3 regions of the Shewanella frigidimarina NCIMB 400 genome follow, and region 2 is predicted to be linked to each of the others. Evidence: predicted binding sites of a transcription regulator. Region 2 holds the regulator's gene; each other region holds the start of a gene.
What was found. The regulator ArgR, encoded in region 2, controls arginine synthesis, uptake and breakdown. The targets are predictions, from matches to a motif close to ANTGAATANNTATTCANT.
Positions count from the first base shown of each region.

Region 1: a site for ArgR is predicted at 5,548-5,565, ahead of SFRI_RS05505 (OadG family transporter subunit). Genes of this name have one in related genera too.
Region 3: a site for ArgR is predicted at 6,715-6,732, ahead of SFRI_RS05215 (YjiH family protein). Genes of this name have one in related genera too.

Region 1 is NC_008345.1:1,252,991-1,263,783, reverse strand. It holds gene SFRI_RS05525 (dicarboxylate/amino acid:cation symporter) at 1-537, shown strand, start outside; gene SFRI_RS05520 (alginate export family protein) at 619-1,782, opposite strand; gene SFRI_RS05515 (sodium ion-translocating decarboxylase subunit beta) at 2,226-3,356, opposite strand; gene oadA (sodium-extruding oxaloacetate decarboxylase subunit alpha) at 3,366-5,144, opposite strand; gene SFRI_RS05505 (OadG family transporter subunit) at 5,158-5,400, opposite strand; tRNA gene SFRI_RS05500 (tRNA-Arg) at 6,003-6,079, opposite strand; tRNA gene SFRI_RS05495 (tRNA-Ser) at 6,153-6,244, opposite strand; tRNA gene SFRI_RS05490 (tRNA-Arg) at 6,253-6,329, opposite strand; tRNA gene SFRI_RS05485 (tRNA-Arg) at 6,358-6,434, opposite strand; tRNA gene SFRI_RS05480 (tRNA-Arg) at 6,462-6,538, opposite strand; tRNA gene SFRI_RS05475 (tRNA-Ser) at 6,561-6,652, opposite strand; gene csrA (carbon storage regulator CsrA) at 7,674-7,871, opposite strand; gene alaS (alanine--tRNA ligase) at 8,329-10,793, opposite strand, start outside.
Region 2 is NC_008345.1:742,011-752,803, reverse strand. It holds gene epd (erythrose-4-phosphate dehydrogenase) at 1-607, opposite strand, end outside; gene tkt (transketolase) at 797-2,791, opposite strand; gene metK (methionine adenosyltransferase) at 3,331-4,482, shown strand; gene SFRI_RS03300 (GNAT family N-acetyltransferase) at 4,642-5,220, shown strand; gene SFRI_RS03295 (hypothetical protein) at 5,371-5,727, opposite strand; gene SFRI_RS03290 (GNAT family N-acetyltransferase) at 5,774-6,322, opposite strand; gene SFRI_RS03285 (hypothetical protein) at 6,326-6,544, opposite strand; gene SFRI_RS03280 (META domain-containing protein) at 6,667-7,092, shown strand; gene argR (transcriptional regulator ArgR) at 7,259-7,729, shown strand; gene SFRI_RS03270 (Dyp-type peroxidase) at 7,792-8,730, opposite strand; gene SFRI_RS03265 (ABC transporter ATP-binding protein) at 9,092-10,123, opposite strand; gene SFRI_RS03260 (ABC transporter permease) at 10,126-10,793, opposite strand, start outside.
Region 3 is NC_008345.1:1,182,447-1,193,239, reverse strand. It holds gene SFRI_RS05240 (Ig-like domain-containing protein) at 1-1,754, shown strand, start outside; gene SFRI_RS05235 (ice-binding family protein) at 2,047-3,507, shown strand; partial or broken gene SFRI_RS21205 (4Fe-4S dicluster domain-containing protein) at 3,674-3,838, shown strand; gene ubiT (ubiquinone anaerobic biosynthesis accessory factor UbiT) at 3,942-4,439, opposite strand; gene ubiU (ubiquinone anaerobic biosynthesis protein UbiU) at 4,580-5,581, shown strand; gene SFRI_RS05220 (U32 family peptidase) at 5,591-6,532, shown strand; gene SFRI_RS05215 (YjiH family protein) at 6,976-8,253, shown strand; gene SFRI_RS05210 (PilZ domain-containing protein) at 8,411-8,776, shown strand; gene radA (DNA repair protein RadA) at 8,866-10,245, opposite strand; gene SFRI_RS05195 (PilZ domain-containing protein) at 10,677-10,793, shown strand, end outside.

The DNA.
Region 1 (10,793 bases), 510 kb from region 2:
GCGGGTTTAAGTCCACTGCAATTTTTCCGTAAAGCCATGCCGGCTCAAATTGTGGCCTTTAGTACCGCATCAAGCTTTGGTACTTTACCTGCCAGCACACGTAGTACTGAAGCAATGGGCGTATCGAAACGTTACAGTGCTTTTGTACTGCCACTCGGCGCAACTATGAACATGGACGGTTGTGGCGGTATTTATCCTGCTATTGCGGCCATTTTTATTGCGCAAATTTACGGTATTCCGCTTGATATGACGGACTACATGTTGATTGCGGTAACGGCAACGGTAGCGTCTGTCGGCACAGCAGGAGTTCCTGGTAGTGCGATGGTGATGTTAACTGTCACTTTGGGCGTGATAGGCTTACCTCTAGAAGGTATTGCCTTCATCGCTGCCATAGACCGTATTATTGATATGATCCGCACGGCAACTAACGTGACTGGCGATATGATGACTGCGGTTGTGATTGGTAAATCGGAAGGCCAATTGGACGTAGAGCAGTTTTATTCAGATGAAAAACCAGTTGAGCAAGTCGCGTCATAACGATGACTGAACCATAAAGTGCAAAAATGAAATAAAAAAGCGAGTATCATTTGATACTCGCTTTTTTATTATTAGGCAACATTAAAATTTAGCGTTTGCCCAAAGCCATACTTTGTCAGTATCAACTTTACCAGCACTCGCATCGCCCGCTGAGTAAGCAGCATATTTAACTCCTACAGTGTAGTTGTTATTAATAGGCAAACTGAATACTGCGTCAATTTCGTCGCCTAAATCATTAACTGTTGCGCTTGATTCGTCAGCTTCAAAATCATGATAAGCCAATGCCCAATTACCGCCGACAACGCTGCCGCCTACAGAAATATAAGTATCAACAAGACCTTGTGCAGGTGTTCCTAAGAATTGATCAGACCAGCCATTGAACGCGTGTAACGTGGCAAGCGGTGTAGCAAAACCATATTCGCCATTGTCAGACCCCAGCTGCTCGTAACCTAGCTTGAACGTTAATCCGCTAAACCCAACACCCACTTCACCTAACAAGTAGTCAGCTGAATAAGAGGTTGTTGCAGTATCTGCATCTTGTGTGGCGTATTCTAACGTATAAAGTAATTTGATTTTGTCTAAATCTTTGGCGCCAGCAAAACGTAAGCCATAAGTGTCGATACCGTTATCAAGATTGGTATCTTCTTCGAGTAAATAGCCGTAAGCACTTAACTTACCAAAACCTAAGTTATAAGACGCATTGATAATGTGATCTTTTGAATCAATGTCTTTTACTTCAGCAAAAATACGGTTGCGCTTGTAGATGTAACCATAATCAACGCTAAAGTCATTCATCGCATATTGCATAGTGACAGCATCGAATGTTTGACGATCTTGACGCCAACCTACGTGCCCTAAAAAACGCATGTTATCAAGTGCGATCACTTGACGACCAACTTTAGCTGTAAAAGCATCACGCTTATATTGTAGGAAAGCTTGGTCTAATTCAGTTGTTTCAGGATCTGCAATAACTGAGTACGCGCCATTATTACCAATCGCGTCGTTATAATCATTTACACCAGCCAAATTACGCGAGTCTTCAAACTCAACCAATGCTGTTAATCCATAATATTCTGCTGTAGCAAACGTTAAACGAGTACGCAATGTTAGCGCATCAGCATCTTTTAGTGCGTTGTCTTGATCGACTGATTCATAACGTAAATTTAAATCTACGTTTGCTGAACCTTGAGTTATGGCATCGGCAATTGAGTTAACTTGACTGTCTGCAGCATAGGTACTGCCCATAGCCAGTAATAGCGAACAGGTTAATATTGATAATGCACATTTTTTGCTCGATACAAAATTTGGGCAAAACTTATCTGCAACTTGACTCGCAAGCAGTTTTTTATTCATCATAAATCCTATTATTATTTAAGTTATCTACATGCTCAGTGAGCGGGAAAGTGCGACGAGCAAACTGATGTTAATAACTTTAACGACTTAATATATGTGTTGCTGTGACTTATCCTGCATTTTAGATGCTTGTTATTTATAATAGATAATCGAGTTCACATAATCATAGATTCGAGACTTAGCATAACGATTAGAATGTGATCTCTATTTTGACTTAATAGTAAAAATGATCATTATTATGCCCAGTGATTCAATTGCATAGACGGTTTGAGTCAACAGCAAAAACAAAAAAGCCAATGCGGATGCATTGGCTTTTAAAGTAATCCAATAAAACCCTAGCCTAATACTGCCAACAAGACACCAGCAGCAACGGCACTACCTAGCACACCTGCAACGTTAGGCCCCATGGCATGCATGAGTAAGAAGTTTTGGTTGTTAGCCTCTAAACCAACCTTATTAACCACACGTGCAGCCATTGGTACAGCAGAAACGCCAGCGGCGCCAATAAGCGGGTTAATTTTTCCGCCAGAGAGCTTACTCATTAATTTAGCCATCAATACCCCTGAAGCAGTACCAATACTAAACGCAACCGCGCCAAGGATTAAAATACCTAGCGTTTCGATACGCAAAAATTGATCTGCTGAGAGCTTAGACCCAACAGCAAGACCTAAAAAGATCGTCACTATGTTGATTAATTCATTTTGTGCCGTTTTCGATAAACGATCCACCACACCCGATTCGCGCATTAAATTGCCCAAACAGAACATACCAATTAATGGGGTTGCTGCGGGTAAAAATAAAATGGTTAACCCTAATACCATCAGTGGAAAGATAATTTTCTCTTTCTTACTGACTTCACGCAATTGTTCCATTTTAATTTCACGTTCTGCTTTGGTAGTGAGCAGTTTCATGATCGGCGGCTGAATTAATGGCACTAACGCCATGTATGAATATGCAGCAACGGCAATCGCCCCTAACAATTCAGGCGCCAGTTTAGAGGCTAAGAAAATCGCCGTCGGACCATCTGCGCCACCAATAATGGCAATAGCCGCAGCATCTTGCATACTAAACTCAAACCCAGGCACCCAATTTAAGGCAATAGCACCAATTAAGGTTGAGAAAATCCCAAATTGTGCCGCTGCGCCTAACAATAATGTTTTAGGATTAGCAATGAGTGCCCCAAAATCAGTTAATGCACCAACACCCATGAAGATAAGCAATGGGAACACCCCAGTCTCAATCCCGACATGATAAGCGTAATACAGTAAGCCACCTTCGTCGGTAAAACCTGCATTAGGAATGTTGGCTAATATGGCACCAAATCCAATAGGTAATAACAATAACGGCTCAAATCCTTTAATTATCGCTAGAAATAACAATAAACAACCCACAGCCATCATTAACAGTTGGCCACCAGTAAAGTTAGCGACACCCGTTTCAGCCCAAAAAGCCAATAATCCTTCCATTTCGACCTCTTATGCTAGTGATAACAATGTTGAACCTACAGTTACACTGTCACCCTGCTTAACCGCTAACTGAGTTACAACACCATCTTGTTGAGCACGAATTTCGGTTTCCATTTTCATGGCTTCGAGGATGATGATCACTTCACCTGTTTTAACCGCTTGACCATTATTGACTAATACTTTGAAAATATTGCCCGATAACGGCGCGGCCATGGTGCATTTAATCTCACCCGTTGGCGCTGAGGCGACCGTTGCAGACGCTGCCACAATAGGTGCTGCTGATGCTGGCGCGATATGGCCGATCTCACCACCTTCACTCACTTCGACCACAAAATGTTGACCATCGACATCGACGGTATAGGTTTGTGGGCCTTTATCGACTTTCACTTGTAAATCATCTGCACTTGGGACAGGTTCAAACGCATCCGGATTACCGCGATTTTTAAGAAACTTAAGACCAATTTGATTGAATAACGCGTAAGTCATTACATCGTCATCTTGTTCTGCAGCTAAGCTAAAGCCCTGCTCTTTGGCTGCTTCTGCAAGCTCTACACGTAATTTATCAAGTTCTGGTGCAATTAAATCGGCTGGACGACACGTAATAGGCTGCTCGCCTTTTAACACTCGGGCTTGTAGTTCGGCATTAACAGGTGCTGGCGTCGCACCATATTCGCCTTTTAGTACGCCTTCGGTCTCTTTGGTCATCGACTTGTAACGCTCACCCATCAGCACGTTGATCACTGACTGTGAACCTACAATTTGCGAGGTAGGCGTAACTAAAGGTAAGAAGCCAAGATCTGCGCGTACCCGTGGGATCTCTTCAAGCACGGCATCCATTTTGTCTGCTGCGCCCTGCTCTTTTAATTGATTTTCCATATTGGTTAGCATGCCACCAGGTACTTGAGCACGTAAAATACGTGAATCAATGCCCTTCAATGCACCTTCAAAACGGACGTATTTTTTACGTACTTCACGAAAATAGGCTGCTATTTCTTCTAGCAACACCATATCGTAACCTGTTGCTCTGTCGGTATCTTCAACCATTGCGACTAACGTTTCGGTAGCGCTGTGGCCGTAGGTTTGGCTCATTGAGGATATTGCGGTATCAAGCACATCAACACCCGCTTCAATCGCTTTTTGATATGTAGCGTTGCTTAGGCCCGTTGTGGCATGACAATGCATTGACACCATTAAATCCGTTTGTGATTTTAATCGACTAATAAGGTCGTAAGCTTGCATTGGCTTAAGTAAACCCGCCATATCTTTAATACATAAAGAGTCTGCGCCCATGTCTTCTAGGCGTTTAGCCATATCAACCCAAGTATCAACGTTGTGAACAGGGCTAGTGGTAAATGAAATGGTACCTTGGGCGTGGCCGCCCACGTTTTTAACCGCTTTAACCGCTGTTTCAAGGTTACGTACATCGTTCATTGCATCGAAGATACGAAATACATCAACGCCATTGGTATGAGCTCGTTCAACAAAACGCGTAACGACATCATCGGCATAATGTCTATAACCCAATAAATTCTGACCTCGAAGCAACATTTGTTGCGGAGTATTAGGCATGGCTTTTTTCAATTCGCGAATACGATCCCATGGATCTTCGCCTAAATATCGAATGCATGAATCAAAAGTAGCGCCCCCCCAAGACTCGAGTGACCAGAATCCGACTTTGTCTAATAACGGTGCGATGGGTAACATATCGTCAATACGTAAACGTGTTGCCAATAATGATTGGTGTGCGTCACGCAGGACGACATCGGTTAATGCTAACGGCTTGCTCATAATGACTCCAAATTTATTTCGCGCGGTATTGATGTATCGCAGAGGTAATAGCGGCAACCAACTTAGGGTCTAAAACAGTAGGTTCAGTTGCATTAGAACTTACTGTCGCTAGCGTAGGAACCTCTACAGGGGGCGGAAAAAGCTTGGCAACAATGCCAATGCCGATGATTAAGATACTCAAAAAAATAAATACTAAGCCCATGCCCATTACCATGATGCCTAGCGCATCGGATAACTGCTCAGATATCGATGTCATGTGTCCTCACTTTATCTGTTAAACATCAAACCAATGCGTTGACTATTATGTACCGTCTCTCAATGTGCGATCATGGTGCGATGTCACATAACGTGCACCAAGATAACAATATTGTTAACGACCACATAAATAATTCGAGCTATTCAAAAAGCATAAATATTCAAACTCAACGATTATTCAACGAAGTTTTATTTCATTGTAAAAACAACAAAAAGAGGCTGTAAACCTAAAATCCTGTCACAAAATATAAACAATTTACAACAACAATGCTATCTTTTTGTAAATTGGTCTTACCAAAATAAAGAAATCTAATTATGAAAAATCAATAAAACACAAAAAAAATGGCAATAATCTGATGAATCATCAATAAAATCACTATATTCACTTTTAAAATAACAAATTAATAATTCAATGATAAAAATTACTCACACTCTATTAGTTTAACAAATTGATGAAATAGATGATTAAACATGACATGAGTAATAAGTGAATAAAGATGTGAAAATCAACTTTTATGAGATAAAGCGGTTGCAGTAAGATGAGAAAGACAATGAAAATTAAGCAAAAAAAAAGCCCTGCATTGATGCAGGGCTTTTGTATTATGGTGCGCGTGGGAGGAGTCGAACCTCCGACCGCCTGGTTCGTAGCCAGGTACTCTATCCAGCTGAGCTACACGCGCAAAATCGGTAAAACAAGCCATTCATAAATATTGCTATCGTCTGCATGTTAAGTGCGCGACGTTACTTAATGAATGGCGGAGAAGGAGGGATTCGAACCCTCGATGGGATTTAAAGCCCATACTCCCTTAGCAGGGGAGCGCCTTCGGCCACTCGGCCACCTCTCCGCAATATATGGTGCGCGTGGGAGGAGTCGAACCTCCGACCGCCTGGTTCGTAGCCAGGTACTCTATCCAGCTGAGCTACACGCGCATAAATTGGGTTTTAGTGAAACATGAAATGGTGCGCGTGGGAGGAGTCGAACCTCCGACCGCCTGGTTCGTAGCCAGGTACTCTATCCAGCTGAGCTACACGCGCATTCATGTTTAACACTTTAATAGATAATGGTGCGGATGGGAGGAGTCGAACCTCCGACCGCCTGGTTCGTAGCCAGGTACTCTATCCAGCTGAGCTACATCCGCATCGTATATCTATTGTAAGAAATGGCGGAGAAGGAGGGATTCGAACCCTCGATGGGATTTAAAGCCCATACTCCCTTAGCAGGGGAGCGCCTTCGGCCACTCGGCCACCTCTCCGTTTCTTGGCGCACATATTACTGTTTGATGAAAATAAGTCAAACCCTTTTTAGGAAACCTAACTTCATTTGGAGTGTTTTTAAGCACATTGGAGATAATAGACTCAAATCTTGATGAAAACAGTCGTTTTTTGATGAATATTCTTTTTAATTTACAGACATAATCTCATTAAACCTCGGTTCATCCGACAAGCGTTTTAAGGTTTTTCTCCAAAGAGATCTTTAAAGGCATCGTTGATTTAAACAACTTAACCTCCTCAATTGGACAATTTATACTCCCAATGACAATTCCACATCATATTAAGTAATAGAAAATGGCAACATAAAGCCATTTTGAAGATGTTTATCTGCTTTGACTTGCATGAGCTTACGATGAATTTGTAGTGTTCAACAATTACAACGCTAGAATCAGACTGAATGATCCAAACTTAAATGAATATACGTTTAAAGAAAATGGCTTAGTACTGATTGTTAACTACAAATAGCATCCTGTGATCATTCAACACTAACTTAACTAAATGCATCAGACGGATAACAAATATAATGACAAATCCCTTATAGATGCATTCAACAAACTTAATAAGTGTGCTGAAATCGTCTTGTGAGAGCCTCATTCATTTCACTTCAACCTTGCATCAACTTAAAGGGAAATAGTCCTACTTACTCTAACAAGCTTAAATTGAAGCGGTGAGGTGCTCTAAGCTACAACTAATGTAACCTCAACGCAGAATAACAGATGGGTCAAGCGATAAACGTTAGAATAATAACGGGTCACTCATATTCAAATTGACCCGTTATTATTTGAATTTGGGTCTAAATTTGAGGCTACCCCGTGAAATCACACTTAACTAGCTGGTCTTTCGATTGAATTCACCGCACAAATAGCTTTTTGATGACAGTAAAAATGCCGAATAGAATTTAACGAATAAGGACTGATTAAGCATTACGGTAATATACCGTAATGTAAAAAACAAAAAAGCCAGCAAATGCTGGCTTAATGATATCGACATAATCTGCCGAAATTAGTAATTACCACCTTCAGAAGGGGTTCCTGACTTCTCAGATTGAATACGTTGGTAGATCTCTTCACGGTGAACAGATACTTCTTTAGGTGCATTTACACCAATACGTACCTGATTACCTTTAACACCTAGCACAGTAACGGTGACTTCATCACCGATCATTAATGTTTCGCCTACTCGACGAGTCAAAATTAGCATTCGATTGCTCCTTTAAGTTCAATCTGCATAACACGCTTTATCCGTAATATGCGCTCATTATAAGGTCTGCTTTACATAAAATCATAGTATCAATTTCTGAATACATCAGTTTATAAAGCAAATTCTCTTAGGAAATCATAAAACTTGACGATTAGTCGTCTTTTAAAACGAGAATAACCGTAAATTAATCACATTCACGATATAAGATTCAGTAGCTAAACAATCCAATACGGCAAACCAATAACAAAAACGACAGGAATTGAAAACCAATACAATATTAAAGTACTACACAAGTACAATAGTAAGCATTGCCCAACGCTTGCAACCCTTTAAACGCTTTTACTGTTAGCAAGTTAGTTCACTATGCCAAATCTACTCATAGCACTCAAGTCATAAAGTCGCATATCTTAGACTTTATGACTCAATTGCCAAAAAAAACGCTAATCTACAGATTTCATTAACTTAAACGTTCGTTTACCCAGGGCTCTACAAGGGCTAATGCTGCGGCTAAATTCTCAGGCTGAGTTCCACCAGCTTGTGCCATATCAGGACGTCCACCGCCCTTACCGCCAACATGTTGTGCAACCATTGCAACTAACTCACCCGCTTTGACCTTTTTGGTTAAATCGTTGCTGACACCAGCAATTAAATTAACTTTACCGTCTTTAGCAGTACCTAGCACAATAATCGCAGATTTTAACTTTTGCTTCAGCTCATCTTGTAATCCACGAAGTGAACCAGGATCAATACCATCAAGCTGTTTAACTAAAAGTTTAACACCATTAATTTCTACCGCATCACCTGCCATATCGGCACTGGCCGCAGCAGCTAACTTATCTTTTAATTGGGATAAATCTTTTTCTAATTGCTTCACTTTATCTAGCTGAGCTTTTAACTTGACCACAACTGAAGCACTATCGGACTTCAGTAGTTGTGCAGCTTCATCTAACATGGCTTGCTGCTCGGCAATATAAGCCATTGCAGCAATCCCCGTAACAGCTTCAATACGACGTACTCCTGCGGCAATGCCATTCTCAGAAGTAATTTTAAATAAACCAATATCACCAGTGCGGCCAACGTGAGTACCACCACACAGTTCGATAGAGAAATCCCCCATAGTGACAACACGTACTTGGTCATCGTATTTCTCACCAAATAATGCCATTGCACCTTTTTCTTTGGCTTCATCAATGGCCATTTCGGCGGTACAAAGTTCATGGTTGCGACGAATTTGGGTGTTAACCAAGTCTTCAACAGCTTTCAATTCTGATGGCTTAACCGCTTCAAAATGAGCAAAGTCAAAGCGTAAGCGTTCAGGATTAACAAGTGAACCCTTTTGAGACACATGTGAGCCTAACACTTGACGTAATGCAGCATGCAATAAGTGAGTAACAGAATGATTCAATTGCGTACGATGGCGTAACTTTTTATCCACCTGCGCGGTTAACTGTTGCCCGATCACTAACTGACCTTGAGCTAGTTGACCTTGGTGACCTGTAGCTGGACCAAATTTTTGAGTGTCTGCAACGGTAAATACTACACCATCTGCTGTCAGCAGGCCTTTATCACCAACCTGCCCACCAGATTCTGCATAAAATGGAGTATTGTCTAATACTACTACGGCATCCTGACCCGCTTTCACGGTATCAACCGCTTTACCGTCAACATATAAAGCAATCACATTAGGCTGACCAGTTAACTCTGTATAACCACTGAATGCGGTTTCTGCGTCGATAATTAATTGGCTATTATAATCAGCACCAAAGTTACCTGCAGCTTGTGCACGGCTTCTTTGTTCAGCCATTGCAGACTCAAAGCCAGCTTCATCAACGTTAATATCACGTTCACGACAAACATCTGCAGTTAAATCAACAGGGAAGCCATAGGTGTCATAAAGTTTAAATAAGGTGTCGCCGTCTAAAGTATCACCTTGCAAGCTATTCAATGCGCCATCTAAAATAACTAAACCGCGCTCAAGAGTGCGAGCAAACTGCTCCTCTTCCGCTTTTAAGGCTTTTTCAACAATAGCTTGAGTTTGTTTTAAGCCAATGGCGGCATCGCCCATTACGCTAATAAGTGTTGGCACAAGTTTGTAGAAAAATGCGTCATTAGCGCCAAGCTTGTTACCATGGCGAACTGCGCGACGAATAATACGACGCAACACATAACCACGACCTTCATTTGATGGCATTACACCATCAGCAATTAAAAATGCACATGAACGAATGTGGTCAGCAATAACACGCAGAGATTTATTTTCTAAATCAGTTACACCGATAATTTCAGCAGTTTTGGCAATAAGTTGTTTAAAAATATCGATTTCGTAGTTTGAATGCACGCCTTGCATAATCGCAGCAATTCGCTCAATACCCATACCTGTATCAACAGAAGGTTTTGGCAATGGCAACATTTCACCGTCGGCTTGACGGTTGTACTGCATAAAGACAATGTTCCAAATTTCAATAAAGCGATCACCGTCTTCTTCAGGCGTACCTGGGCGGCCACCCCATATATGATCGCCATGGTCGTAGAAAATCTCACTACAAGGACCACAAGGACCGGTATCACCCATCTGCCAGAAGTTATCTGACGCAAAAGCTCCGCCTTTATTATCACCAATGCGGATCATGTTTTCTGCTGGCACACCTATTTTTTGAGTCCAAAGATCATATGCTTCATCATCGGTTTCATAAATAGTCACGCAGAGGCGTTCTTTTGGCAGCTTGAGCGTTTCAGTTAAAAAGGTCCATGCAAAACGAATTGCATCTTCTTTGAAATAATCACCGAAACTAAAGTTACCTAACATTTCAAAGAAAGTATGGTGACGAGCGGTATAACCCACGTTATCTAAATCGTTATGTTTGCCACCCGCGCGCACACAACGTTGAGATGTTGTCGCTCGAGTGTAATTGCGTTTATCCA
Region 2 (10,793 bases):
CTGCGCGAGTTCGGCGTAAATCATCATGATAAGCATCGATCACTTGTTGATCGTTCATCGCCGAGTGAATAGTGGTAATGGCGCCACTCTTAACTTCAAAATGCTTATCCAATACGTCGATAACCGGGACAATACAATTGGTAGTGCAAGATGCATTAGAAATAACGGTATGTTCTGCGCGCAACAAATCATGATTCACACCATATACAATGGTCTCATCAACATCTGCTGAAGAAGGATGGCTAATCAGCACTTGCTTAGCACCTGCATGAATGTGTGCTTCGCAAGCTTGACGATCAATTAAGCTGCCGGTGGCCTCATAAACAATATCGATATCAAGCTCTGCCCAAGGCAATAAATTAGCATCAGGTTGATTGAGTAACAAAATGCTGTCATCGCCGATAAGCAACTGATCACCATTTAGCTTAACGGTATGCTTGAAACGACCATGAGTCGTGTCGTATTGGGTTAAATGACAAATGGCTTCTGGCTTTGCCAACTCATTGATCGCCACAATTTGGATTTGTTGACGTTTTCCAGATTCGTACAATGCACGAAGTATTGAGCGGCCAATCCGGCCATAACCATTAATTGCAACTCGAATCATTTAGGGTCCAGAGTAATTAACCGAAGCACTTGTTATTTAATCAATTATGATAAAAACACTGATTAATAAGTGACTTAGCATATATTATTTTACGTGAATTAAAGACATAAAAAAACGGCCTACAATAGTATTGCAGGCCGTTATTATACAGATTAAACACCTAATAGATAAGTGTTTAATCTCAGTTGATTATCCTAAAGATTGGACAGTTTTTACTACATTATCAACAGTGAAGCCGAAATGTTTAAGTAAATCACCACCAGGAGCAGACTCACCAAAGGTGGTCATACCCACTACAGCACCATCAAAACCAATATATTTGTACCAGAAGTCAGCGTGTGCCGCTTCAACAGCAACACGTTTAGTGACTCCTTTTGGTAGTACCGATTCTTTATATGCTGCATCTTGCTTATCAAACTCGGTAGTAGAAGGCATAGACACTACCCGTACTTTTTGACCTAGTTTGGTTAGCTCTACTGCAGAATCCATAGCTAATTGCACTTCTGAACCTGTTGCAATCAAAATCACATCAGCAGTGCCTTGGCAATCAGACAGTACATAACCACCTTTAGCTACGTTAGCTAATTGCTCAGCGGTACGCGCTTGGGCTTTAAGACCCTGACGACTAAAGATTAATGATGTAGGTGCATCACGACGTTCAATGGCCGCTTTCCAAGATACAGCAGTTTCCGCTGCATCACATGGACGCCATACTGCCATATTAGGCGTTAAACGTAAGTTAGCTAATTGCTCAACCGGCTGATGAGTAGGGCCATCTTCGCCTTGACCAATAGAGTCATGGGTATAAACGAAAATGTTTTGAATGCCCATTAATGCTGACATACGTACCGCGTTACGTGCGTACTCCATGAACATCATGAAGGTTGCGCCATAGTTAATAAAACCACCATGTAACGACGCGCCGTTCATAATACCGCTCATACCGAATTCACGAACACCGTAATAGATGTAGTTACCGGCAGGATCGTCTTGAATACCTTTTGAACCAGACCAAAGCGTTAAGTTAGAGCCGGCTAAGTCTGCGCTACCACCAAGTAATTCAGGCAACATAGCACCAAAGAAACCAATGGCATTTTGAGACGCTTTACGGCTCGCAATACCTTCGGCTTTATCTTGGCTTTCTTGAATAAAGGTTTGTGCTTTAGCTTCAAAATCAGCTGGTAAATCACCTTTTAATACGCGACGTTCATATTCTGCAGCAAGTTCTGGGAACGCTGCTTGGTAAGCCGAAAACTTGTCATTCCATAATGACTCGTTAGCAACACCTTTATGTTTTGCATCCCAACCAGCATACACATCAGATGGGATTTCAAAAGGAGCGTGTGGCCAGTTTAAGAACTCACGAGCTGCTGCAATTTCAGCATCACCTAATGGTGCACCATGACAATCATGGCTACCCGATTTGTTAGGCGAACCAAAACCAATAATGGTTTTACAGCAAATCATTGATGGCTTATCTGTTACAGATTTAGCTTCTTCAATTGCTGCACGGATAGCATCTGGATTATGACCATCTACATCAGCAACAACATGCCAGCCATAGGCTTCAAAACGCTTAGGAGTATCGTCAGTGAACCAACCTTCAACATGACCATCGATAGAAATACCGTTGTCATCCCAAAATGCCACTAACTTACCAAGGCCTAATGTTCCAGCTAATGAACTGACTTCGTGAGAAATCCCTTCCATTAAACAACCATCGCCTAAGAAACAGTATGTGAAGTGATCCACAATGTCGTGTCCAGGACGGTTAAACTGAGCCGCTAAGGTTTTTTCAGCAATCGCCATACCAACTGCGTTACTGATACCAGCACCTAAAGGACCCGTTGTGGTTTCAACACCAGGGGTATAACCATATTCAGGATGACCAGGTGTTTTAGAATGCAACTGACGGAATTGCTTTAGCTCTTCGATAGGCAATTCATAACCAGATAAATGCAGTAAAGAGTAGATAAGCATAGAGCCATGACCGTTTGACAGAACAAAACGATCGCGATCGACCCAGTTAGGATTAGTTGGATTGTGCTTTAGAAAATCATTCCATAGCACTTCGGCGATATCAGCCATCCCCATTGGGGCACCTGGATGACCAGAATTGGCTTTTTGAACCGCATCCATACTTAGGGCGCGAATAGCGTTAGCGAGTACTTTACGAGATGACATGCTCTCTCCTGCTTGTTTGTAAGGTCTAACGGGCAATTGTGAAGCCATATTTTCCCCTACAAGGCGATGTGACGCAAATTAAAATTTCTCTCATTACATTTTATGTCTGTAATAAACGCCATTTTGCTTATATAAGGCATCAACACCGCTACATTTATTCACCATATAAGATGATCACATCACCAAAAAGTGCATTGATGCTGTGAGTAATTATTAATTGACAGTCGAGCACGAAACTAGCTTAACATCATTAAAACAAAGGTTTTAAGGTCACATAAAGCTTCCTAACCATGGCTAACATTGTTCAATTAATAGTACTAAAGTAGTTAAATTCGATCAGTAAAAACTATAAAAACCGATTTTAATCAGAATGTTAATTAGCCTCACCGCTAAACACACTCCTTGTGAATAAAAAATATTCATGCACCACTGCACAATTCTCCAGTTAAATTCGTATAAAGGGGTGTTATCAGATTAGATTTCGACTAAAATAGACGTCTAGACGTATATTCAAATGCAACCAACGAGATTTTCCTATTATGGCAAAGCACTTGTTTACCTCTGAGTCTGTCTCAGAAGGTCATCCAGATAAAATCGCCGATCAGATTTCTGATGCGGTATTAGACGCAATACTTGAGCAAGATCCAAAAGCTCGTGTTGCGTGCGAAACGTATGTCAAAACCGGTATGGTATTAGTGGGCGGTGAAGTCACCACTTCTGCTTGGGTCGACATAGAAGAAATTACCCGTAAAACGGTACGCGAAATCGGTTATACCAATTCAGATATGGGTTTTGATGCTGATTCATGTGCGGTACTTAATGCCATAGGCAAACAGTCACCAGACATCAATCAAGGTGTTGATCGTTCAGATCCTGCAGAGCAAGGTGCTGGTGATCAAGGGCTAATGTTTGGTTATGCCAGCAATGAAACCGACGTATTAATGCCTGCACCGATTACTTACGCCCACAAATTAGTTAAGCGTCAGTCTGAAGTCCGTAAAGACGGCACACTACCTTGGTTACGCCCAGATGCTAAAAGCCAGGTCACGTTTGCTTATGATGATGGCAAAATCATCGGTATCGATGCGATTGTATTATCAACTCAACATCGTGAAGATGTGACACAAGCTGATCTGATTGAAGCGGTAATGGAAACCATCATCAAGCCGGTATTACCAGCACAATGGTTAAACAAAGACACTAAATACTTTATCAACCCTACTGGTCGCTTTGTGATTGGTGGCCCAGTTGGTGACTGTGGTTTAACAGGTCGTAAGATTATTGTAGATACTTACGGCGGTATGGCTCGTCACGGTGGTGGTGCTTTCTCTGGTAAAGACCCATCTAAAGTAGACCGTAGCGCGGCTTATGCTGCACGTTATGTCGCTAAGAATATTGTTGCAGCTGGTCTTGCTGACCGTTGTGAACTACAAGTGTCTTATGCTATTGGTGTTGCAGAGCCAACGTCTATTAGTATTGAAACATTCGGTACCGGTAAAGTATCGGAAGAAGTATTGATTAAATTAGTACGTCAACACTTCGAATTACGTCCATACGGCTTAACGGCAATGTTAGATTTGGCGCGTCCAATCTATCAGCAAACTGCTGCTTATGGTCACTTTGGCCGTGATATCTTCCCTTGGGAAGCGACTGATAAAGCTGAAGCACTTCGTGCGGATGCAGGTTTATAATCAGCTAGCATAATTATCGTCTTAAGCGAGTATCTGTATTAAGCTAAAACGATAAAAAATAAAACCGCCAACTGGCGGTTTTATTTTATCTAATTGGCGACACAATAATTCAATCTCAATATTTGATCTCAACATTTTATATCAAGAATGGCTCAGATTATGTATCAACCCACTTGGCTAAACACAAAGATAACAGCAAACCACCAGCCGTCACCGGCAACTAACGCCAGTGCGATAAACAGCCCTGTGACTAACATTCCAGCCATTAACTTGCCAGCCATTAAACAGTGGTCTGCAATCAAGTTATTCTATCGTCAGCATATGCCTTATGCTCGGTTAGCTCAGAAAGAGTCTGTGGCTGTTATTCATCATCTTAGCTCATCCACTATTGATGGAACTGATGAAGTTGATATAAGTCAGCAAAAAATAATCGCGGCGATAAGAGTTAAACCTATTGGCCAATATCAATTAATCAATGGATTGTTGGTTCATCCTGACTACCGTGGACAACAGCTTTCAACTCAGTTATTGAAATTTATAGCGCCTCAATTAATCACTAAAAATTGCTTCTTGTTTGCTCATCCGTGGTTAATCGACTTATATCAACAGCTGCACTTTATCGTTATAGATCAACATGATTTATCAGCAATACCAGCAGACATCATTCAGTTGTATCGCCGCTATCACAGCGAACAACGGCCACTCGTGTTGATGCAGCTTAATGAACCCGATAAATAATCTAGCTCAATAATCCAGTTCAATAGCCTAATCCAATGAAATATATAAGCAAAGTTCAGACAAAATCAAATGATTTTGGAGACACTTAAAGTCTATTAAGCAGCAAGAAACGCAGCACTGGTAGTGTTGAGTACGAGGTTATTTAACCCGTTAACAATGATCGAAATGCGAACTTTCTATACACATAAACGACACTTGTTGCATTGTCATTACTGGCACTACTTTGACACTGATAGTCGCTAAGTTAATCCGCTCGACATCGGTAAATAGTGTAATCCCTGCTTGATAATTATTGGTTACGCCACAAAATAGCCACATGTCTTGCCAGCGGACAAAATACCCCGATTGCTGCAATTGCGGATTATCTGGATTTTGTACATCCGCTTCAACACACTCATACAACTCTGTTGCGTCTGCCAACACCGCGGCTATCAGCTTCAGATTGTCAAATGCAGACAGCCTTAAATCCAAGTAAGGCGAAAAGAGTGTGTCAAAGTTAGTACTCATCACGTTCCTCATAAATAATCACTTTAACAACTCCCATAAATGGCACTTACGTAATATTAGTCGTAGCCAACAAACAATAATCACGTTGCTCGAAACTGAATTGATCAATCTCTGTCATTGCGGCTTTTTGTTGATGGGCTGCCAACGAACGCGCATTATCAGCGGCAACATACGTCACCATAAATGGAAAGGTATCCGCTACTTGTTTCTTTAATTCTGTAACCAATGCAGAAAACACTCCCTGGCCACGTTTTGATTCTTGTATCCAAACGGGTCCATATTGACAAGTGTTAGTCGTCGATAAAGCTTGCCCTTGTAAATCGGCAAACTTAAGTTTTTGAATAATATGTCGGTACAATGGTTGCGCGGAAAAAAATGACCATTTCGCTGCCATCACATACCCAATGATCACCCCTTGCTCTTCAGCTACGATAAACCAATGTTGATTTATCAACTGGCTCACCTCTGATTTGGTAAATGAATGAGCATGAAGTTGGCTGTTTGAACCTAACAACTCATCATCAACATGAGCACGCTCTAGCTGCACAATAGCAGCAACATCGGTTAATAACGCCTTACGGATAATAAATGACAATGATTATTCCTTTGACCCTGAATTGGGAGATTGTTTCTTAGCCCATTCTATCACTAGCGCAACAGGCAGCGGAGACATAATTAATGTTCCCACGCCAATGAGTAACGCAATGACCAACATTCCACTGACTTGTTGACCTATATCACTTTGCCAATATAAGCCGATGCCCACCAGCAACATAATTAAACCGACGAAATGCAACACTTTAACTAATTTGATCATTTGCGACTCTTTGATACGTTAAATAATGTTCATTAATCCAAAACATTACAATTATTTACGCTCTTATTCACACTCAAGTAGTAGAATAGTGGCAATTTTTTCGTATATGGAACTCTCTCAACATGATAAAGCATATTCTCGGCGCCACTGTTATATTTTTAGGCCTTAGTGCTTGTCAAAGCCATACTCAAATTGTCTCAAATGAACAATTAATTGGTACTTGGCATGTAGAAGTCGTCCTCGACACTCCTACCATTAATAATAGCCCAGCAACTTTAGTGTTTGCTCCAAACGGTGAATTAACAGGTAATAATAGTTGTAATCAATTTTTTGGTCGTTACACCCAACAAGGTCATCTGCTTCAACTTGCGCCATCAGGTTCAACCATGAAAGCCTGCATTGATAGCTTAATCACCCAAGAAGCCGAACTGATGCAAGCGATTTCATTGGTACAACAAGTTGATTTCTCTAAAGGAAAACTCAATCTATTGTCTTTAAATGGTGATACGCTATTAGTGCTGACAAAACAATCGTTACCCGTATCCTAAAGCTTATGGTTCAGATGAGTCGCCGGATGAGTTATTAGTGTCAGTTTAAAGTTCCACTACAAAATGAATTTTTATTCAATAAATCTGATTCTTTCTTGACTTAATAAGTCAATCTATTCAAAATGTGCTAGATTTTTGAATAACAACTATAAGATGAATTATCACTATGCCAGCGACAAGAAATCAGGATGAGCTCGTACGAACTTTTAAAGCGATTCTCAAAGAAGAACGTTTTGGAAGCCAAAGCGAGATTGTTAATGCGCTTCAAGCCGAAGGATTCGGTAATATTAATCAATCTAAAGTATCACGCATGCTCAGCAAATTTGGTGCTGTTCGCACTCGCAATGCTAAGCAAGAGATGGTGTATTGCCTCCCTGCCGAGCTAGGTGTACCTACTGCGGGTAGCCCAGTTAAAAATTTAGTACTGGATGTTGATCATAACCAAGCCATGATCGTGGTCAGAACTAGCCCAGGTGCAGCGCAATTAATCGCCCGTTTGCTCGATTCAATAGGCAAACCAGAAGGGATATTAGGTACTATTGCTGGTGATGACACAATTTTCATCTGTCCAGCAAGTATTAAAACGATTGATGAGACATTAGAAACAGTTAGATCTTTATTCAACTATAGTGAATAAAAACTCATTAAAATAAAAAAGCAATGCCATGGCATTGCTTTTTTATTGCCTAAAACGGGCTTTTACGCATCGTCAAATTGAGTTAAAAAATCCAATGATGGCACAAAGAAAGACGACCCTGTCAGCGCTTTAGTAAACAACATCAAATGATCATGATTCCCATGACCATCACCGTGCACCATACTGCGCAGCATTTGTTCGAAGTGATCAGGTGTACGGCATACTGAAATAAACATCAAACCTTGTTCTCTAATCGAACCATATGGCATGCTTTGACGTAAAATTTCTAATGAGTTACCGTGTGGATCTTTTAAGTTAACTCGTTTTGTGTGGCTGGTTAATGGTTTATCTTCTGATTCATACTCAATATCATCAACTTTGGTACGACCAAAAATATCTTCTTGTTTTTTAAGCGGTAAACGATGCCACTTACTTAAGTTATGCATGTATTTTTGAACATGAACATAACTACCTGAGACAAATTCTTCATCTTCATCACCGACAAGCGCAACTTGTTGACGATGACGTCCTTTAGGGTTTTCTGTACCATCAACAAAACCAGTTAAGTCACGGCTGTCCATAAAGCGAAAGCCGCGTTCTTCATCGACTAACTCGACCAAATCTTCAAACATTTGGTTAATTTCATTGGCGACGAGGTGCAAAATATCATAGCGATCACAACGGATATGAATAAACAAATCATATTCCATTGCTGGTGCATCACGGTTACCTTCACTCATGGCAGGAAAAGGTTTTAATAATGCTGGGCGAGCTTCTGGATAAAAGGTATCCCAAAAATTAGCCCCAATCCCCACAAAGCCATTAAAAGCACTGTCGGCATATTGATCCGTGAGTTCATAAATATATTGGGCTACATTAGCAATAGATGGGCGTAACTGATCTTCAACACCGTCGTTGGCATTAAACATCAAGTACACACTGTGTAAATTCCCTTCTGCGCAAATCCCTAACTGTTCACGAGGCATAACTTGGTTACCCATATTAACTTCATCCACCTTAATACTATATTTCGGCCTAAACGGTGATAATTTAACGCTTTGATACGACTAGAGAACGATTAACATCTCTCATCAGTTAAGCTGATCATTAGCTTAACTTAATCAAATGTAAATTACTTGAAGTGTACTCACATTTAGCCAGCTTGTAATATCTATTGTACTCATATTCGTGCAGATAACAGCTTGATCATTCATTGCAATTATTGACTAGCTCACTAGAGTTAGAGATCAAAAAATAAAACCTAACCAGCTATTTAGCTTATTTTACCACCACTTTGCCCCGAACTAAGATTAAGAATAAGAATAAGAATAAGCAGAACGATTAAGATTACAGCATTGATAGTTAATTAAAAATCACCAGTGGATGCGCTGTAATATTTATATCCACTCGTTGACCTGCCATTAATGTTGTTAATTGACTACTAACATTCAAAATATCAGCGCCAATTTGGACTTGATAATGGCATACCGTACCAAGAAAATGCCTTTCTACAATGCACCCTCGGCCATTGATGCTAGGATGTAATTCAATTTGCTGTGGTCTCAATAATAATTGCCCTTGGCTGCCAATAGGCAAAGACAATGCTTCTGTGCTGCTAAGATCGCCCAAGGAATAGTGCACTTGATGGCTGGAGGTAACCGTAACAGGTAAGTAATTACCCGCCCCTAAAAAATCGGCAACGTAGCGATCAGTTGGTTCACTGTATAAGGTTTCGGCTTTACCATGTTGAATAATGGCGCCATCTTTAAATAAAGCCAGTTTATCTGCAAACACAAATGCTTCATCTTTACTGTGAGTCACAAACACGGCACTAACATTACGTTGTTTTAATATGGCGCGAATTTCTAACATCATATCGTTACGGACTTGCGCATCGATATTAGAAAACGGTTCGTCTAACAATAATAATTCTGGCTGATATGCCAATGCACGCGCAATCGACACTCGTTGCTGTTGACCACCAGATAATTCATGTGGGTAACGAGACGCCAACCCGGTTAATTTAACCAGCTCGAGCATTTCTTCTAATCGAGCTAACCGCACAGTACGATTGATTTCATTAACCCCAAATAAGATATTGTCTGCCACGGTTAAGTGCGGAAATAAGGCATAATCTTGAAATATCATTCCAACACCACGCTGCTCACTCGCAACAAACACACCATCACCACTCAACGTTTGCCCATTGATGCTGATGCTACCTTGGCTAATGGCTTGTAAACCCGCAATCGCACGCAGTAGTGTGGTCTTGCCGCAACCGCTGGGGCCTAATAATGCGACAATTTCACCTTGCGCCAGGGTAAGATCTAAATGGCGCAACACCACTTGACCGTCATAATCACTACACACATTTTCAATGGTTAAGGTTGACATAATTAGCCTTGTTGCTCCAATGAGCGATTAAGATAAATCAAGGGAACAAGCCCAACTAACACAATAACAATAGCAGCCAATGCGCCATGTTCTAGTTTTTCATCTGACACAAATTGGAAAACATAAGTCGCTAAGTTTTCAAATCCTATAGGACGCAATAATAACGCTGCGGGTAATTCTTTCATACTTTCAATAAACACTAACAAAGCACCAGCAAATATCCCTTTGCGCAATAAAGGTAAATGTACTCGCCATAGTAACTGAGTAGGCGTTCGCCCGAGGGTAATGCAAGCCATGTCTAAAGAAGGGGAAATACGCTTATAACTGTTTTCTAAACTGCCGATGGATATTGCAATAAAACGAACACAAAAAGCAAAAATCAATGCGAAAACACTGCCAGTCAGTAATAAACCTGGGCCTCGGGCGCCAAACCAATCGTAAATATCGTTAATTGCAAAGTCGATAAACGTCAGCGGTACCAAAACACCAATCGCCAATACTGTACCCGGTAAAGCATAACCAGTGCTGCTCAATCTTGCGGGAATCTGATCACTTTTTCGCGGACTCACACGGCGCACAAACATCAGTATCAATGATAAAACCACGCACACACCACTAACAATAGCGGCAATATATAAACTGTTTAGACTGTATTGCCAAAAACGAACAT
Region 3 (10,793 bases), 440 kb from region 2:
TGTTAACACCTGCCAACCCACATATTCCTAAAGGTAATACCCTTCAGTTGACTGCTACTGGTATTTACTCGGATGGGATCTCTGTTGACATAACTAGCTCTGCAATCTGGTCATCAGCTGATACCCTTATTGCGACAGTAAATGCCGATGGTGTAGTCAGTGGTATTACTTCAGGTTCAGCTATTATTACCGCAACATCAGCTGCGCTGTCGGCCACAACTACTGTAACAGTTACTGATACAACGTTGACTTCAATTGCGGTAACACCAGGAAATCAAACCATAGTTAAAGGTTCGAATAAACAGTTAACCGCTACAGGAACTTATTCAGATGGTTCGCTAGCTAATATTACTGCCTCTGTAACTTGGTCATCAGCAGATACCTTAGTTGCCACAGTAAATAATTCTGGACTAGCTAGTGGTATCGAAACTGGCTCATCGCTAATTAGTGCAAGCTCAGGTGCTTTATCCGGTAGTACCAATTTAACAATTACCGGCGCAGCTTTGAACTCAATTGTGGTATCGCCAACCAATTTAAGCCTTGTTAAAGGTATGAACAAGCAGTTTGCTGCAACCGCTACTTATTCTGATGGATCTGTAGCAGATATTTCGACCTCGGTTACCTGGTCATCTGCTGATACCTTGGTTGCTACAATTGATGTCAATGGTCTTGCGAATGGCAAGGCGGCTGGCTCATCACTTATTACCGCAACTTCAGGTGCACAATCAAACAGTACTAACTTAACCGTTACCGATGCCACCTTGAATTCGATTGATGTAACACCAATTAATCCAAGCATTATTAAAAACTCAAGCCAAAACTTTGTGGCTACTGGGCATTATTCAGACGGTAGTACAACAAATATTACCTCGACAGTGATGTGGTCTTCAGCTGATACACTAGTTGCTACATTGAATCCCAATGAACAGCTAAATAGCGGGCGTGCCACAGCTATTGAAGTAGGCTCATCGGTGATTCAAGCATCACTAAGTGGAGTATTTGCGGATACAACACTTAATGTTACTGCTGCCCTACCAAACAACCCACTAGCACCAGAATTGGGTGAAGTGGCGCGTTTTGCCATGCTTGCCTCACAAGCCATTACTACCACGAGTGGTTCTGCCATTGTTGATGGTGATTTAGGTATTCTTGACCAGGCACGTTCTTATTACGCAGGATTTACTCCTGGCGTTAATGCTGGCGAATTTGACGAATTAACCAATGGTTTGTCTTATGCTGGCGACGATAGTACTCCCCCCTATGTTGTTCCTGTGCCTTATGCATCTATGGTCGCATTTATTAACCAGTCCAGAACGGATCTTGGTATTGCATATAACTTCCTAGCTGCAGATCCTAACCCAAACGCAGCGACTCAGGTTTGTCCTATTGAATTGGGGAATCTGACTCTGACTCGTGGTGTCTATAAAACTGCAGCTGATGTGACCCTCCAAACAGGCACTCTCACCCTTGATGGCGAAGGAGATCCTGATTCGGTGTTTATTTTCACCATAGGCGGAAACCTGACATCTGGTGCTCCAGGTGGCGACATTGTGCTCATTAATGGCGCACAAGCAAAGAATATCTATTGGAGAACAGCCGGAAAAACAGTTATCGGAACGAACACAAACTTCTCAGGCAATGTTTTTGCTTGGTCAGAAGTGAATGTGCGGACTGGTGCTAACGTCACAGGCCGATTATTTGCCGTTACCGATCAGGTCACTCTGGATGCTAACGCAGTAACCAAAGCTAACTAGTTTTAAGCTCGGCTTACCCAAGTTGACAAAAATAGATAGAAAGAATGAGGGAACAGATAGTCTGTCTCCTCATTAACCACTACTGTGCAATGAGGCCCATTTAGGTGCTGATATAAGCAGTAACCGTTCTGTTTATGGTCAAGGTTATCAATCTAACATTTGTCTATATACGTGACTTCAGCTATCAAAAACTATCCACAGTGCAAAGAAACATCTATTCATCGGTTAATTTCTGATGGGGGGCGTGAGCATTCTTTGAATTGCGATGTTAATTTTTTAAAGGATAAAAATAATGCACACAACAAATAAATATTATAACCAAACTATATTGGCTAGCTCGATATTGATGGCGAGCTTAATCTCAGGTTGTAACAATGACGATAACGATAACGATAACGCGGCAACTGTGCCAGTCATTAACGCCAGTAACCCTATTAATCTTGCTATTGATGTAGCGATAAACCAACAAATCACTGCAACCTTCAGTGACGCGATGAATGAGCAAACGATTAACGATGCCAGCTTTACCTTAACGGCTCCGAGCCAAACAGCCGTGTTAGGCACCGTTTCTTATGATGAAACAAGTCATACCGCCGTATTTGCTCCAAGCAGTGATTTTACTCATAACACCCTATACCAGGCATCAATCACCACTGAAGTAACGAATACTGCAGGCATAGCGCTTGCTAGTGGTTTTAGTTGGTCATTTACTACCTCAGCATTACCAGATGTTATTGCCCCACAGGTAGTATCAAATTACCCCGTAGACCTCGCACAGGATTTTGCCTTAAATAGAAATATGACTGCTGAGTTTAGTGAAGCACTTTCTCCTAATACGGTAAACGGCTCTAGCTTTACGCTAAGTGATGGAACAAATCTTGTCACTGGTGTGGTTAGTGTTCAAGGAACAGTTGCAACTTTTAATCCAGACGATAATTTAGCAGCCAATACGCTTTATACCGCAACCTTGACAACTGCTATCAGCGATTTAGCGATCCCAGCGAATCTATTAGCAGCGAGTTTCAGCTGGAGTTTTACCACCAGTGATGTTGCCGCTATTGGACCTGAACCTGTGAAGTTAAGAACTTCGGGTGATTTTGCTATTTTAACTAAGACCGGTATTACCAATATCCCTGCTTCTGCTATAACAGGTAATATAGGTTCAAGTCCTATTACGGCCGCAGCGATGGATAACGTGTTTTGTAATGAAATCAGCGGAACTATTTATGGTGCTGATGCGGCTTATACAGGCAGCGGTGCGATTACTTGTTTTGCAGGCGCCGCAGAAGATAACACCCTCGTCGCCAACGCGGTACTTGATATGGGCACTGCCTATAACGATGCAGCAGGCAGAACCTTACCTGACTATACCGAGCTAGGCGCTGGTGATATCAGTGGCATGACACTGGAGCCAGGTTTATATAAGTGGAGCTCAGGTGTGTTGATCTCTACTGACGTAACTCTTTCAGGCAGTGCCAACGACGTGTGGATTTTCCAGATAGCCGGTGACCTTACTCAAGCAGCTGCCAGTCGTATTAATTTACAAAGCGGCGCTCAGGCAAAAAATATCTTCTGGCAGGTTGGCGGAAGTGCGGGAGTAGCACTTGATACCACAGCGCATTTTGAAGGTGTGATCTTAGCTGAAAAAGGCATAAGCATAAACACAGATGCGACGGTTAACGGCAGATTAATGTCACAAACCGCTGTCACATTAGATCACAATATAGTAACTCAGCCTACAGAGCAGTTCTGATAATAGCCGAGCATTAGCAATCGTCTAATGCTCGCAATCCTTGATGCTACTCATCAGAAAATCAACATCCACTAAACCCTGTTTGGCGGATGTTTTTATGTCATGGATCATTAGCTATATCGCAATTGATTGTGATATTTTCAACCCTAACGCCATGGATTAAGTGGTATATAAAGTCGAGCCTGCATTGTGCACCGAATGTGTTGGTCATTACGACAAGCCGACTTGCGCGTCTGTTTGCCCTATCGATTGTATCGACCCCGACCCTAAACATGTCGAGTCACATGATGCGCTATTACTAAAATACTCTGCACTCACTGGCAATGTGTAACCTCAGGATTGAGCAACTAAGAGCTTATATTTAGTACCTAACATCTAGCATCTGCAAAAACGGCGCTTAATGCGCCGATTTTTAGAGTCAAATAACACCATAATTATTCACTGGCTGTTAATGTTTGTAATACTTTTGCCAGTTGCTCAATGCCGATCCGAGCGGGTTTGGGTAAGCTATCTAACTCTATAGACAACAATAAATTTTTAACCTCTAACCCCAACTCTGTATCCCCTTCTATACGTAATTTACGCTGAAAAAACAGCGTGTCGGGATCTTCTTTACCTGCTGCAACCAAAATTAGCTCAGGCACATTGGCACTTAATGTCACATCAGGCTGAGTAAAAGCACGCACTCGTAGTTGTTGTTCGACACCCACCTCAAAACGCAAACCAATATCATCAACACAAATGCCTACCCACTTTTGTTTGAGAAAATGGAGTTCATCTGCCTTCAATTGTTCCGCTAACACTAAATTAAGCAGTTTATTGATGACGATTATTTTTAACGCTTCCGGCATCAAGTTTAGCGAGCGACGGCTTACTTGAGGCGCAAAATGTAACAAGTGCGCCGATAATTGTTGTGTAAATGCTTGTGCCATCGAGAGTACCTACTTGCAAATAGAACCAATAATCAAGTGAGTTTACTGGCAATTTATCTAACGAAACCTGTTTTAAATCAAATCATGTTAACTCAATCACATTTACACTCCTGTTCTTTGAAAAAAATGAGAACACCAACATGGAACTCTTATGCCCTGCAGGTAACTTAGCGTCACTCAAAGCCGCTCTTAACGCTGGCGCTGATGCGGTTTACCTCGGACTAAAAGATGACACTAATGCGCGCTCGTTTGCAGGACTAAACTTTTCTGCAGTACAACTAGCACAAGCGACAAAACTGGCCCAAAGCCAAGGGCGAAAGGTATTTTTAACCTTAAACACTTTTCCCAAACCCGGTGAAGAACACCGCTGGTATCAGGCCGTTGATTTAGCCGCACAATTAGAAATGGATGCCCTCATCGTAGCTGATTTATCATTACTCGATTATGCCCACCAGCATTATCCGCACCTTCCGTTGCATTTATCAGTACAAGCCAGCGCCACAAACTTAGGGGCTCTATCATTTTATCAACAAGCTTTTAATATCGAACGAGCAGTATTGCCACGAGTATTGTCCATTAAACAGGTTCGAGACTTAGCTAAAGTGAGCCCTGTTGAGCTTGAAGTATTTGCTTTTGGTAGTTTATGTATCATGGCTGAAGGACGTTGCCATTTATCATCATATGTAACAGGACAATCCCCTAATACAGGCGGTTCGTGCTCACCGGCTAACCATGTGCGTTGGCAAGATTCTGGCAGCGATAAATTGACCCGACTCAATAATGTATTAATTGATAAAGCTGAAGCTAACCAACAACTGGGTTATCCGGTGGTCTGTAAAGGCCGTTATGTTGCCGAATACGATCATGATGCAAAGTATTTATTGGAGTCACCTACCAGTTTAAACACCTTAAGCTTGTTACCCGAGCTCGCCCAAGCGGGAATTAAATCACTTAAAATAGAAGGACGTCAGCGAAGCCCTGCTTACGTCAGCCAAGTCACCCACGTTTGGCGTAGCGCTATCGACACTTATTTAGCCAGCCCCGAGTCTTTTTGCGAGCAACCGCAATGGTCGCAAGCGTTAGCAAAAGTATCCGAAGGACAAATAACTACATTGGGCGCTTATGAGCGTCAATGGCAATAAGGTTTTACAATGAAAATATCTCTCGCTCCAATTAGTTACTGCTGGTCAAAATCTGACGTTGAACACTTTTATCAGCAAGTAGCATTGAGTAACATCGATACCGTTTATTTAGGTGAAACCGTATGCAGCCGCCGCCGCGAACTGAAGTTTAACAACTATCTAGATCTCGCCAATATGCTTAAGTCTCATGGCAAACACGTGGTGTTATCAACCATGGCTTTGATAGAGGCGCAATCTGAACTTAATGAACTGAAACGAGCTATTGATAATGGTGATTTCAGTATTGAAGCTAATGACATGGCTGCGGTACATTATGCGCACCAAGCGAAAGTCCCCTTTGTGTGTGGGCCAACAATCAATAATTATAATCGGACCAGCCTTAATTTATTGCACCAAAAAGGGATGTATCGTTTTGTCATGCCTTGTGAATTATCACAGCAGTGGTTAAACACCGTCATCAACCAGGGTGATAAACCCGCTTTTGAAATAGAGGTGCTCGGTCACGGCTATTTGCCTTTAGCACATTCTGCACGCTGTTTTACCGCAAAACATTACCAATTGCCAAAAGATAAGTGTCAAACTATTTGCCAACGCCATAGCAAAGGCTTACTGGCTCAAACTCAAGAGTCACAACCCTTACTCCGCTTAAATGGCATTCAAACTCAATCTGCGGCGCAGGTAAACCTGATTAACCAAATTCCACAAATGATAGACATGGGAATTGATTATTGGCGTATATCACCCAATAAATTAACCGATGTAGCCATGGGTTCAGAACTTGCTCATGTATTAGCGCAAATAACAGAGGATCCATTTAATAGTAAGGCGCTAATCACAAAACAGTTTAACGACAATAAACAGGCATCGATTATCAATCATCATTGCAATGGCTATTGGTTAGGGTTACCGGGCATGGACTATTCCCTTGAGCCAAATACTCCAGCGGGATAACGTTACAAACGCTATTTGATAGCCATTAATAAAATTGGTCATGAACCGTAATCATATCCATGTTTATTAATGGCATACAAACCATAAAAAAGTGCCAAAGCCAAAGAGAGCACACTTCCGCAACAAAATATTAACCAACTGATTAAATTAGATTTTAACGATATACTCCGACACTTTCTTAAAGTAAATATCTACTCACATTTAACTAATATCTATTCGGTTAAGTTATCATTTTACATACTGCAAATAAGGGGGTAACCTTGCCTACCCAAAAATAACAACTGAATGGACATTCAATTTCGGTCCATAATAAACAGTTGGGTAGCACAGCTGGCCAACTTAGAACACATAAGTAAGGTGTATTTAACGTGACACATAAAAAACATAGCATTAAAACAATTCTCACCTTTATTATTCCGTCACTGATTGGCTTGCTACTGTTTATGACGCCTATCAATGTCGAAGGTTCGATTACCATTCCGATTGCAATCATCTCAAAAGCATTGCAAAGCCAAATGGGCAGTTCGATTCAGCTTATTATGACCTGCATAGTGGTACTAATGGCATTGGCCTCATTACTCACTCAACTCATTAATCCTAAATTCGTTCGTAAAAGTATTTTTTTACGCACACTGCTGAAAGTAAATTTATTTTGGTTAGCGGTGCGAATTCTAGGCGCAATCTTTATCGTCATGGTTTATTGGCAAGTGGGACCCGAAGCGATTATTTCATCTGCAACCGGTGGCTTGGTTCTGAATGATTTAGTACCAGTACTATTTTCAGTATTTATTTTTGCTGGCATGTTATTACCGTTATTGCTCAATTTTGGTTTATTAGAATTTTTTGGCACGTTATTAACCAAAGTTATGCGTCCAATATTCAATTTACCTGGTCGCAGTGCTATTGACTGTATGGCATCTTGGTTAGGTGATGGTAGTGTGGGCATTTTAATGACCACCAAACAATACGAAACTCGTTTCTATACTGCACGTGAAGCTGCTGTTATTGGCACAACCTTTTCTGCCGTGTCAATAACCTTTAGCTTAGTGGTGATATCACAAGTCAAACTTGAGCACTTATTTGTGCCATTTTATCTGACTGTGTGTTTAGCAGGGTTTATTGCCGCAATCATAGTACCTAAACTACCGCCATTATCATGGAAGAAAGATCTGTATATCGATGATACTCCTCGCCATGAAGATGACGAAACAATCCCAGCCAGTCATGGCGTATTTTCGTGGGGATTTGAACAAGCAATGCAACGGGCATCTTCTGCTGGTGGCATTAAGCATGTGCTAACTGAAGGAATTAAAAACGTTGTCGATATGATATTCGGGGTGATCCCTGTTGTTATGGCTATTGGTACCGTCGCATTAGTGTTGGCTGAACATACGCCTATTTTTAATTACTTAGGTATGCCATTTATTCCGCTATTAGAACTGCTGCATATTCCAGAAGCTACCGAAGCCTCGAAAACGATTGTGGTGGGATTTGCCGATATGTTTATTCCATCGATTTTGGCCAGCTCTATAGAATCTGATTTGACCCGCTTTGTTATTGCGGCATTATCAGTTACTCAGCTTATTTATATGAGTGAAGTAGGTGCTCTTTTAATTGGTAGTAAAATCCCGGTTAACTTTTTTGAGCTATTCGTTATCTTCATTCTACGAACCTTAGTGACACTGCCTATAATTGCATTAATGGGTCATTTACTCATTTAGTTGAAGTCAGAAGATAAACAACTCAATATCACTAAGGAGCGCAATGCGCTCCTTTTTTTAGACTAAATATTCTCAGCGTAATCGAGATAAATCGAGTATGCTTAAACAATAAACACTGACTTTGTGTCATTGCGATATTGATTACTAAGGGCAAACCATGGATGACAGACGTAAGTTTTCTCGTATTTTTTTTGCAGCCAGTGCTCATCTTGCGCAAACAGAACAAACTTGGCGCACTAAAATTTTAGATTTAAGTCTTAATGGTGCACTAGTAGAATTGCCATCTGGGTATACAGGTCAGCTCAATAGCATTTTAACCTTAGAGTTTGTGTTACCCGACTCTGACGTTGAGCTGAAAATGGAAGCGGCAATTGTCCATAAAACCCCAGAACACCTTGGCTTAAAGTGTACTCACATTGATGTTGACAGCATTACCCATCTTCGCCGAATTATTGAATTGAATATGGGTGATCCAGAGCTATTAAATCGTGAGTTGACCTCTTTAATCACTTCAGCGCCTTAAACAGCCGACCTAACAAGTTAAGATGCAAAAAAGGTAAGTCAATGACTTACCTTTTTTATGTTCAAATTTTGCTTTTTATCACCCGAGGTTTAATTAATTAGTTCAAGCAGCTCATGGATAGTTTTCACTGGGATAATTTTTGCCCCTAGCCCTTCCATGGTTTTGTGATAATTACGGAATGGGATAAAAATCTCTGTAAAACCATGCTGCGCAGCTTCTTTGACTCTCGGCACACCACTATCAATTGGGCGCACATCGCCATTCAAACTCAACTCCCCCATAATACAAGTGGTTCTAGGCACGACAAAGTCATTTAAACTGCTCAGTAATGCCGTAACTAGCGCTAGATCGATGCAGGTTTCCGACTCATCAATTTTTAAACCACCCACTATATTAAAAAACGTATCATGAAAAATTTTGGTTTTAGTATGTTTACGTAAAATACCGGTTAGCATTTTAATCCGATTCATGTTTAATCCCACACACACACGTTGTGGAAACTCAGATTCAGTCTCGGTGGTTAAACATTGTATTTCCAACAGTAAATTACGGTTACCTTTACGAATACAAGTGATGGTTGAGCCTGGCGATTCAGTGGTTGAGCCCGACAAAAATATTTCACTAGGGTTATCAACACTGATCATACCGCGTTCACTCATGCGGAATATCCCCACGGTATCAACATCACCAAAACGGTTTTTATTAGCGCGTAAGGTACGAATCTGTCCATCGTTGGTGTCGATATGCAGCAATGAATCTACGATATGAACCAAGGTTTGCGGGCCTGCTATTTCATTGTTTTTATTCACATGAGCAATAATGAACATGGTGACATTATTTTTCTTACAATATTGAGTAAACGCTTGAGCCGCTGTTTTAACTTGTGAAGGCGACCCCGGACTGCCATTGGCTGCATCGGTGACAACCGCTTGAATAGAGTCGATGACAGCAAACTTGATTTGCTTGGCTTCTAATTCTTCAATAATGGCTTCTACACTGGTTTCAGACAGCAAAAATAAGTTATCTTCGTTGTAATTAAGCTTTAAACGATTAACACGGTTTTTGAACTGAGATAATGACTCTTCGGCAGTACAGTACAGTGAAGCCATAGATTGTGACATCCGAGCGACCAAATCGGATAGTAATGTTGTTTTACCAGCACCTGGGTCGCCAGAAATAATATTCACCGATCCTGTCGTCAAACCGCCACTTAGTACCCTATCTAACTCACCAATTTCAGTGAGCCTTTTCTCGGCATCTTCTGACTCAACTTCACTGAGTTTTTTAGAGCCACCACCCACTGCACCAGCGTATCCCAATACAGATGATCGTGAAGTTGAACTCTTTGAGGCTGACAATTTCATTTCTACCAAAGAATTCCACGCACCACAACGACACTGTCCCTGCCAACGCGGATAATCAAGGCCACAATCGTCACAAACAAATGCCATTTTTGGAGCTTTTGCCATGTTAGTTCCTATGTTGTAAATCAATTAGTACTTTAATGCTTGATGTTATTCGGCTTAAGGATCAATAAACCATCATTGTTAACACATTTTCTTTATCACCTAAACCTAACATCGGTCGAATCAAAAATGACGATTTAGGCAACTCATAAGTATAATAATAACAACGATCTTTAGTCAGAGTCTTGCCAACGATTAAAATATTGTCCACACTCATGTAAACAAACTGTAAAAAAGTAATAAGCAAACGTTACATCAATACAGTATTGCTATTAATACGCTATGTTAATCTTCGTTTCGAGGGTATTAACAACGATATCATTTGTGCATTCCTATCGAACAACATTGAAATGTATATTACTATAAAGATCAGCGCTTTCTTGCCGATAAAATTATCAGCCAGACTCACAATAAGCATTTAAAACGATAAAATAATGAGTTTAGATAACCACAGGGCATTAATAGAACAACTGAAACCGTTGATCATGGAACCTGATTTTCAGGACGTATTTGAACAGTTAACAGTTGATGAATCGAATTCAACCCGTTTT